3 regions of the Bacillus sp. mrc49 genome follow, and region 2 is predicted to be linked to each of the others. Evidence: predicted binding sites of a transcription regulator. Region 2 holds the regulator's gene; each other region holds the start of a gene.
The links. Region 2 encodes LexA, which represses DNA repair genes until DNA is damaged. Its sites were predicted from a motif close to CGAACATATGTTCG; they were not measured.
Positions count from the first base shown of each region.

Region 1: recA (recombinase RecA) is a predicted target of LexA. The motif match lies at 1,811-1,824, and genes of this name have one in related genera.
Region 3: addB (helicase-exonuclease AddAB subunit AddB) is a predicted target of LexA. The motif match lies at 1,671-1,684, and genes of this name have one in related genera.

Region 1 covers NZ_PHNG01000800.1:699,597-702,858, reverse strand. The annotation lists gene rny (ribonuclease Y) at 1-264, opposite strand, end outside; gene recA (recombinase RecA) at 620-1,663, opposite strand; gene CVN76_RS29750 (competence/damage-inducible protein A) at 2,008-3,240, opposite strand.
Region 2 covers NZ_PHNG01000709.1:359,991-363,252, reverse strand. The annotation lists gene CVN76_RS18860 (hypothetical protein) at 1-14, shown strand, start outside; gene CVN76_RS18855 (hypothetical protein) at 167-451, opposite strand; gene CVN76_RS18850 (glucosaminidase domain-containing protein) at 670-1,284, shown strand; gene lexA (transcriptional repressor LexA) at 1,469-2,092, opposite strand; gene yneA (cell division suppressor protein YneA) at 2,249-2,560, shown strand; gene CVN76_RS18835 (YneB family resolvase-like protein) at 2,573-3,229, shown strand.
Region 3 covers NZ_PHNG01000800.1:170,473-173,734, forward strand. The annotation lists gene CVN76_RS27160 (hypothetical protein) at 1-123, opposite strand, end outside; gene CVN76_RS27165 (TVP38/TMEM64 family protein) at 417-1,031, shown strand; gene lepB (signal peptidase I) at 1,064-1,624, shown strand; gene addB (helicase-exonuclease AddAB subunit AddB) at 1,817-3,262, shown strand, end outside.

The DNA of each region.
Region 1 (3,262 bases), on a different contig from region 2:
ATTTTCTTGTTTTTGTAATTCATTCCTTCTTTCACGGGATTCCCGATCAGAATCTGAACGAATTTTATGAATTTCATCTTTTGCTTCCAACAAGGCTTCTTTCTTAAGTGCTTCCGCTTCACGTTTTGCATCCTCAAGGATGTGTTCTGCAGAGCCCTTTGCCCCTGCTATTTTACTCTCAAATTTTGATTTGTGAATAAAATAACCAACAACTGCACCGACGATTAGGCCAAGCAAAGTGAAGATGATTGTCATGGGTTCCATCGTTTCACCTCCCCTTGCTATGAACTTTTTACATAAAATGTTGAACTGTCGGCAAGTACATTGCACATAAATTCAATATACAGCACTTAATTTTCAAAATTTTAGTTTGAAAAATTGTAAAATATACATATTAATTGTATAGTTGAGAATTTTCATTGTCAAGCGTTTGTCCCTTATGTATCAATGATTATTCAAGTTTTCTTAAATATTCACCACTGGAATGTGCTACATTCTTCATGGAAGGAGACGGCAATTCTGTTTTCCAGCCACTGAATTCGCTGAAAATTTCGCACTTTTCAGTTCATAATATTTATAGAAAAGGCCCAAGCAAATAAGCTTAGGCCTTTTCCTACCATCAATCAAGTAATTCAAAATGTTCATCTTCCGCTTCCTCTGGCGGCAGCTCATGCTCTCCATCAAGATTATAATGATCCCTGATTTTCTGAGAAATCTCCAGAGCGATATCTTGATTTTCTTTCAAGAACATCTTCGCGTTTTCCCGTCCTTGTCCAACACGCTCTTCGTTGTATGAATACCACGAACCGCTTTTAAGGACGATATCAAGCTCTGCACCCATATCAATGATTTCACCTTCCTGCGAAATACCTTGACCATACATGATATCAACTTCCGCTTGACGGAATGGCGGCGCAACTTTGTTTTTCACAACTTTGATTTTGGTTTTATTACCGACGATTTCATTGCCCTGTTTTAACTGTTCCGCACGACGCACTTCCAGACGTACAGTCGAGTAGAACTTCAATGCCCGGCCTCCTGGAGTGGTTTCCGGATTCCCGAACATTACCCCGATTTTTTCACGGACTTGGTTAATGAAAATGGCGATGGTATTTGATTTATTAATGGCACCAGATAGTTTCCTTAACGCCTGGGACATCATCCGGGCTTGCAGACCCATATGGGAATCTCCCATTTCACCTTCGATTTCAGCTTTAGGAACAAGGGCTGCAACCGAGTCGATGACAATGATGTCCACCGCTCCACTGCGAACTAGCGCTTCAGCGATTTCCAAGGCTTGTTCACCTGTATCGGGCTGTGACAGCAGTAACTCATCGATATTCACACCTAGTTTTTCCGAATAGGCTGGATCCAAAGCATGCTCGGCATCAATGAATGCTGCAGTACCGCCAGTTTTTTGCACTTCTGCAATCGCATGTAATGCAACAGTCGTTTTACCTGAGCTTTCAGGTCCATATATCTCAATGACCCGTCCCCTTGGATATCCGCCCACTCCCAATGCTACATCCAATGCCAATGAACCACTTGAAATCGTTGAAATCCTTCGATCAGACTGTTCTCCAAGTTTCATAATGGAACCTTTACCAAATTGCTTTTCAATTTGTTTTAAAGCCATATCTAAAGCCGCTTGACGATCACTCACTCAATTTCCTCCTCTATATTCAAATAATCGGCTGTCCGATTAATGATGCTCTTACGTTAGCAAAAATCTGCGAGACAAATGTTTGTATCTTGTCTCAAAACCTATCTTTACTATATACTCTTTTTTCTATTTTGCCAAGCAAAAAGTCGAACATTCATTCGTTTTTTTCTTTTCGGATATTCTTCAAAAAAAAGCGTTTTACCTTAAATGAAACTTCATTTTCATTCCACTTCATCCGCAGTAATTGAAAATCATGGAATTATTTTTTTCTTTTTCCCCTTTATACAGGAAACAAACTCATTAAACTAAATAAAAGCAGAGCTATAAAAGCTCTGCCCCCTCATTCACAAATCATTAAGCAAGTAATGACAGCCATACTTGACGCTTCTAATGCGGTTCTGCTCCCTGCTGCCTGATAGATTCAACTCTTTAAAGTGCGTGTTTCCATCACGATACGAAATGCCAATGAATACGGTACCTACAGGCTTGCCTTCTTGTTCATCGGGCCCTGCAACACCCGTGAAGCTTATGCCTACGTCCGCATCGTGCATTTTCCGGACATTGGAAGCCATTTCCTTGGCACACTCACCGCTGACCACACCATGCTCGGAAATGATTCCGCCGCTGACGCCTAGGACACTCGACTTCGCATCATTCGTATAACTTACAATGCCGCCCTTGAAGACTTTACCGGCACCCGGGATGGTTGTCAACTGTTCCTGAAACATCCCCCCGGTCAAGCTTTCCGCCGCGGCAATCGAAAGCTTGCGGACCGTCAATTCTTTTACAAGTTCCTTTATAAGCGAAGTATTATCAGCTCCGTAGTAAAACTTCCCAACCCTGTCCATAATTTCTTTTTCTGCGGATAAAATAAGCTCTTCGCATCTTTGTTTGGACGAGTCCTTCGCCGTGATCCTTAATGTCACTTCGCCTTCGGAAGCCAGCGGTGCAATCGTAGGATTCGTTTGATTGACAAGTAGATCATCTATCACCGTTTCCAATTCCGCTTCACCGATGCCAAAGAATCGAAGTACTTTCGAATCGATTCGATCATGCTTATCCAATTTATTCATGATCGATTCATAGCCATAACTTAAAAACATCGGTTCCATTTCACTAGGTGGCCCAGGCAGGAGCATATATGTAATCCCGGATTTGGACAAAACCATTCCCGGTGCCATGCCATGATCGTTTGCCAGCACTTCACTGCCTTCTAAAACAAGAGCCTGCTTTTTATTATTTTCCGTCATGGGGCGTTCCCGTTTTTGAAAGTAAGCTTCAATGGATTGCAAGGCTTCATCGTTAAAAACGAGTTTCTTGCCTATATGGCGAGCAATCGTTTCCTTCGTTAAATCATCCTTGGTAGGACCTAGTCCACCAGTAAAGACAATCAAGTTCGCCCTTGATTCTGCAATCTCTATTGCTTGCTGCAAACGACGATCGTTATCCCCAACCACAGTATGGTAAAAAACATTGATTCCCATTTGGGCAAACTGCTGTGATAAGAATCTCCCATTAGTATTATTGATTTGTCCTAAAAGAAGCTCGGAGCCTACTGCAATGATTTCTGCATCCATCTTTTCATGACCACCATTCGTT
Region 2 (3,262 bases):
ATATTGAAAAATAGCGTGGATGCTTGGAAGATGCCTTTTCTTATAGAAGGCATTTTTTATTTGAAAAAAAGGCGGCGGGAGAGGAAAAAGACATCCAGTACCTACGAGTTAACAAGCCTATGGTGAATCGAATGAAGGCGAGTCTCCTCGATGCTAGACATATTCACTACGTCTTTTGTTTGGATGATCGATAGGATAATATACCAGTTTTGAGGGCGGCATAATTGCCAATGCTTGCATATCCATAAAACCAGCCCATGAAAATGCCTGCAACCAAATGTTGTCGATGGCTGATGAAAATGGAAATGAATAAACCGAGACCTAATGCAATGGTAGGGATGAATTTAGATGGGATATGGAACATGATCTTGACGACCTGTGTAACGATCATGATGATAGGTATCGCTATCACAGCATCCCAAAAGTTTGTATGGATAGTTGGAAAGTCCATCAGTGCACCACCTTAAGTAAGAAATTCTCAAGCTTATTTTTTACCATGTATAAACAAAATATACTATCGTAATATTGATGATTTGGCTCTAATCTTGCAGGCGTGTCCAACTCGATACCAAATTGGCTAAGACGACCTGTAACCTTTCTCATCGCTCTGAATACGATAAGAGTGAAGGCATGCATTAATCTACTAGAGAATCTTTTCGGGAGGTCGGAATGAGCAAGGAAACGTTTATAAATGAAATTGCACCCTATGCCCTGAGAATTCATGAAGAGTTTAAAATTTTACCTTCCGTCATGATAGCCCAAGCATGTTTGGAGAGTGGATATGGGACAAGCACTTTAGCCAATCAAGCAAAAAATATATTCGGTACGAAAGGTGACTATAAAGGCGAATCTATCATCATGCAAACAATCGAATATGTTAATGGAGCACCTGTCCAAGTAAGGAATAAATTCAGAAAGTACCCGACATGGGAGGAAAGTCTTCGCGATCTTGCCAATCTGTATGCATTCGGGACTTCGTGGAATAGAAATTTATATACGGCCGTCATCGGTGAAAAGGATTTTAAAAAAGCCCTCAAGGCAATATACGATGCAGGCTACGCCACAGATCCGAAGTATATTGAAAAACTGGTGAACCTTATTGAAACGAGCGATTTAACCAAGTTTGACTCCATGGTGGGTGAGGTCTATCATATCGTGATAAAAGGGGATACCGTTTCTGCGCTTGCCAAGGCATATGGTTCAACGCAAGTTCAGATTCAGCAGTGGAACGGGCTGGCCGATCTAAACTTAATCAAAGTGAACCAAAGATTAAGAGTAAAATGAACGTTAATCGGGAGGGAGTGCTATGCACTTGCTTTCTTTTTTTGTCTACCGATTGCATAGTGGAAGGGAAATGTGGTCTATTCTAGTAAAAAATAATCCTATCAAAAAAATTAGTTCCCTACGCATAATGAGAGAGTTCTCTACATAAATTAAGAGACAAACAAAAAAAGCGCGGTTAGCGCTTTTAGTGTATTTGCCTATATAAGCCTATCACTTTTCCAAGTATAGATACATCCCGCAGAATGATGGGCTCCATATTCGAGTTCTCTGGCTGCAGCCTTATGTAATCCGGTTCCTTAAAGAATCGTTTTACAGTGGCTTCATCATCTTCAGTCATCGCCACGACGATATCTCCATTATTGGCACTGCTCTGTTGCTTCACGATGACATAATCACCGTCATGAATTCCTGCCTCGATCATACTTTCCCCCATGATTTCAAGCATAAATACATGATCATCATGCGGTACCATGCTTTCGGGAAGCGGAAAGTATTCCTCTATGTTTTCAATTGCCGTTATCGGCATGCCGGCTGTTACTTTACCAAGTAATGGAACGTTCACGACATTGGCTTTCGGAATATTGTTAGCATCCTCCAAATTCAGGATTTCAATGGCCCTCGGTTTGGTTGGATCACGTCTGATCAGTCCTTTGCTTTCCAGACGGGATAAATGTCCGTGTACGGTCGAGCTTGATGCAAGCCCAACTGCTTCGCCGATTTCCCTTACGGATGGCGGATACCCTTTCAGGCGAACTTCTTCTTTAATGAAATCAAGAATATCTTGCTGCCGTTTTGATAGTTTAGTCATATGTGCACCTCTTCCCCAATGTTCTTTGCTTCATTATAGCATGGAGGCCAATTCTATACAAACATAAGTTCGAATTTTGTTGTTGACTGAAACAGGTGTTCTTATTATAATTTAAATATAAAATACGAACGAACATTCGTGTCGGAGGGATTATTCATGAAAAAATTATACAAAAATTATATTTATACGATTCTATTAGCCGGTTCTGTATTCATATTTTCAATTTTATTCTCTTGCACAATAAACGATGATCAAAAAAAGGATTTCCTTTCTATAGAAGTAAGCGAAGGCGATACCTTATGGGAAATCGCCGAAGAATATGAAGGAGCTGATTTGACAAAAAAAGAATTCATTGGTTGGATAGAAGAGCATAATGGTATCAGTGGGGATTCGATTAAACCCGGACAAGTAATCGTGATACCGGTAAAAGGGGAAAAGCTCGTTCAGAATTTGGCCAGTCAGCAGTGAAGGTAGGGTATTATGAAGGCAGTAATCTATTGTAGGGTCAGCACGGAAAAAGAGACACAGGAAACATCATTGGCAAGGCAGGAAGATGAGCTAGTCAAGTTGGCAGGGAAGATGGATTTGGAGGTGGTTGCGGTAATAAAAGAGCAGGCTAGCGGGTATGAGCTAAACCGTGACGGGATTTTTGATATGCTGGAGCTTCTTAAAACCAAGGAAGCTGAAGTCCTATTAATCCAGGACGAGACACGGCTTGGAAGAGGCAATGCCAAAATCGCGCTTTTCCATGTCATCCTTAAAGAAGGCGTGAAAATTTACACGCTTTCGCATGATGGGGAACTTGAGCTATCGGATTCTGATGCCATGGTCATCCAAATAGTCGGGATTGTGGAGGAATATCAAAGGAAGCTACATAATTTGAAAATAAAACGCGGGATGCTAAGGGCTGTCGAAAAAGGCTACCGCCCTCAAAAAAACCTGCATAACCAAAGGAATGCTACTGGAAGGGACCGCAAGGAAATTCCTGTAGTAGAAATCATTAAACTTCGTGAGAACGGATTGACGTTTGCAGAAATTGCAGCCACCTTAAGGGGTTTTGGCTATAAAGTATCCAAGGCTACCGTGAACCGCCGTTATCTCGAACATCAGCAAAATACAGAGGAAAGTCAATCATAGAACTTGTAATTTCGCTTCTTTTTTAATACCATG
Region 3 (3,262 bases), on a different contig from region 2:
TCTCCTTAATTTAAACGGACTGATTTCGATGACTTTGAGATCCCGGTTTAAGACTGTAATCACCATTGGTAGGTAGATGGCTTTTTCGATCATATTCCGGTCATCCTCTGGAATGCGGGTCATCATGACCGCCCCTTTCTGACAAAACACTTTTTTACTATGAATATGTAACATTTATAACGTATAGAACATTCGTTCCCGTTTGATTATCCTAATGTATTTTCAATCGATATGCAAGCTGTTTTGAAAAATGGTGAAAATTTCATTAACAAGATTATGATTTCCTGAGATAGGGAAAGTATGAAGATATATGGATAATAATTCTTGCAATTTCAGAAGAAAGTGATATATCTAAAATAAACATCTTTTTAATAAGTTTATGCTGCTTTGACGGCAGCATGTCGAGGGAGATAATTATGGACTTGGAGACAATACGTGAGTGGTTTACACTTGATCATATATCGGGGCTTATTCAGCAATATCGCTCATTCGGCCCGATTCCCGGTATCTTACTGCCGATGCTGGAAGCGTTCTTGCCCTTTTTGCCTTTAGTTGTGTTCGTATTGGCTAATGCAACCGCTTTTGGCCTTTGGTGGGGATTTTTATTTTCCTGGATTGGTGCGGTAGCGGGGTCATTTTTAATCTTTTTAGTCATAAGAAGATATGGTCAAATGAGGTTTTTTCGGTTTTTACAAAAACATAAGCAGGTTCAGCGTTTGATGGTTTGGGTGGAAAGTCATGGATTCGGACCTTTGTTCATCCTGCTCTGCTTCCCTTTTACACCTTCGGCCATCGTGAATATCGTTGCGGGGCTGTCAAAGGTCAGTCCGTTGCAATATGGACTTGCGGTCGTAGGAGGAAAAGCGGTAATGATCTTCACGATTAGCTTCGTAGGCTACGATTTAGTATCATTAATACATAAGCCAATACGCACGATCATTATCGGGGTCGTCATATTCGTCCTTTGGTATGTAGGAAAAAGACTGGAGACCCGATTAAATAAAAGCATGAAGAGGGAAGATGGACAATAAGTTAGAATATAAATGTAGTAGGGGTTGACGAGATGGGAAAAAACAAGAATTCTTTATCCGATTGGATAAAAGCAGCCATGATAGCTTTTGTTGTTTACATCTTGATCCGTACATTTTTCTTTTCAAGCTATGACGTTGAAGGGAAGTCAATGCAGCCGACCCTAGAAGATGGCAACAAACTTGTTGTGAATAAAATCAATTATCAGATTCACGATATTCACCGGTTTGACATTATTGTTTTTCATGCGAATTCACAAGAAGATTATGTTAAACGAGTGATCGGGATTGCAGGAGACCGCATCCGTTACAAGGATGATTGGCTTTACGTAAATGGCAGGAAAGTGGATGAGCCTTATCTCGAGAAATGGAAGGAAGGATTCCCAGATCAGGATTTTACGGGGGATTTCACATTAAAGGAATTGACGGACGAGACCACCGTTCCGAAGGGAAAGCTTTTTGTCATGGGTGACAATCGTCTTGAGAGTGCGGACAGCCGCCACTTTGGCTTTATACCAGTGGGAAATGTCGTCGGTAAGGTGGATGTTCGATATTGGCCGCTCAAAGAATTCAATTATAGATTTACAGGTAAATGATTGGCAAAGCCCGAGAAAGCAGAGGGCTTTTTCTGTTGGGAAAACACGAACGTACGATTGGTGTTTTGGATTGGGAAACGGTAAAATGATAGAAAGTGGTCCTTGACTGGAAAGGATCCTCATCAAAAAGTTGAAGGATTTTCTGGTATGATAGATCTAGACATAATGTTGGTGTATAAGGGGGAAAAAGAGATGTCACTCCGTTTTTTACTGGGAAGATCAGGTGCAGGGAAAACCTCGAATGTATTGGGCGAAATCCGCTCCAAACTGGCAGAAGATCCCGAAGGCAATCCGATCATCTATCTCGTTCCTGATCAGATGACGTTTCTATCTGAATATAAATTAATTAAAACGCCAGGTCTTGCCGGCATGATCCGGACACAGGTTTTCAGTTTTAGCAGGCTGGCTTGGCGGGTTCTGCAGGAAACAGGGGGAATGAGCCGCCTTCATTTGGATAGTGTTGGCGTGAACATGCTAATCAGGAAAATAATGGATGATAAAAAAGAGGAGTTCAAGCTGTTTCGCCGGTCTGCAGATAAGCAGGGTTTCATTGCCCAGATGGAACTAATGCTGGCTGAGTTCAAGCAGTATTGCATCGAGCCGCGGGACATTCAAAGCTACTTGACTGAAGCATCAAAGGGAGCAAGCGGCATCCAGGATAAACTTCATGACCTTGAATTGATCTATCAGGCGTTTGAGGATGAAATGGTCGGCAAATATCTCGACTCCGAAGACTATTTCACTTTACTGATCGAAAAAATGGCTGAGTCTTCATATATAAAAAATGCGGAGATCTATGTCGATGGCTTTTATAGCTTGACGCCACAGGAATTATTGATTGTCGAAGAAATGATGAAACTGTGCAAGAATGTGACGGTTTCACTGACTTTGGATCGGCCCTATAGGCAATATGCACCGGATGACCTGCAATTGTTCAGGCAAACGGGAAACCTGTATCATCATCTTTATCAAACAGGGTTGAGGAATAATATCCCAATTTCAGACGATAAGATCTTAACGGGAACGGAAAGGTTTGGGAAGAGTCCAGGACTGGATCATCTCGAAACTTATTTTGCGATTCGTCCTGTACGGACGTTTGAGCACTTACCTGATGTAGCGATTGCACAGGCCGTTAACCGCAGGGCAGAAATTGAAGGTGTTGCCCGGAATATCTTGATGCTTGTCAGGCAGAAGGGGCACCGTTTCCGTGATATTGCGATTTTAGTCCGGAACGGTGAGGCGTACTCTGATATTTTACAAACCGTGTTCCGCGATTATCAAATTCCCTTGTTCGTCGATTCGAAACGGACGATGCTGAATCATCCTTTAATCGAATTGATTCGATCCACTTTGGAGATCATCAATGGATATTGGCGTTATGAACCGGTATTTCGTGCAATCAAGACGGAGCTTCTCTTTCCGCTGCAAAATAACCATGACAGGATGCGCGAGCAGGTGGATAAGCTGGAGAACTATGTATTGTCCCGTGGGATCAAAGGGAGCAGATGGACTTCAAAAGATCGTTGGACGTACAGGCGCTTCCGCGGTCTGGAACTGGAGGACCGGAACCAAACGGATAAGGAAATGAAGCTTGAGCAAGAGCTGAATGAGATGAAGCAATTATTTACCGAGCCCATC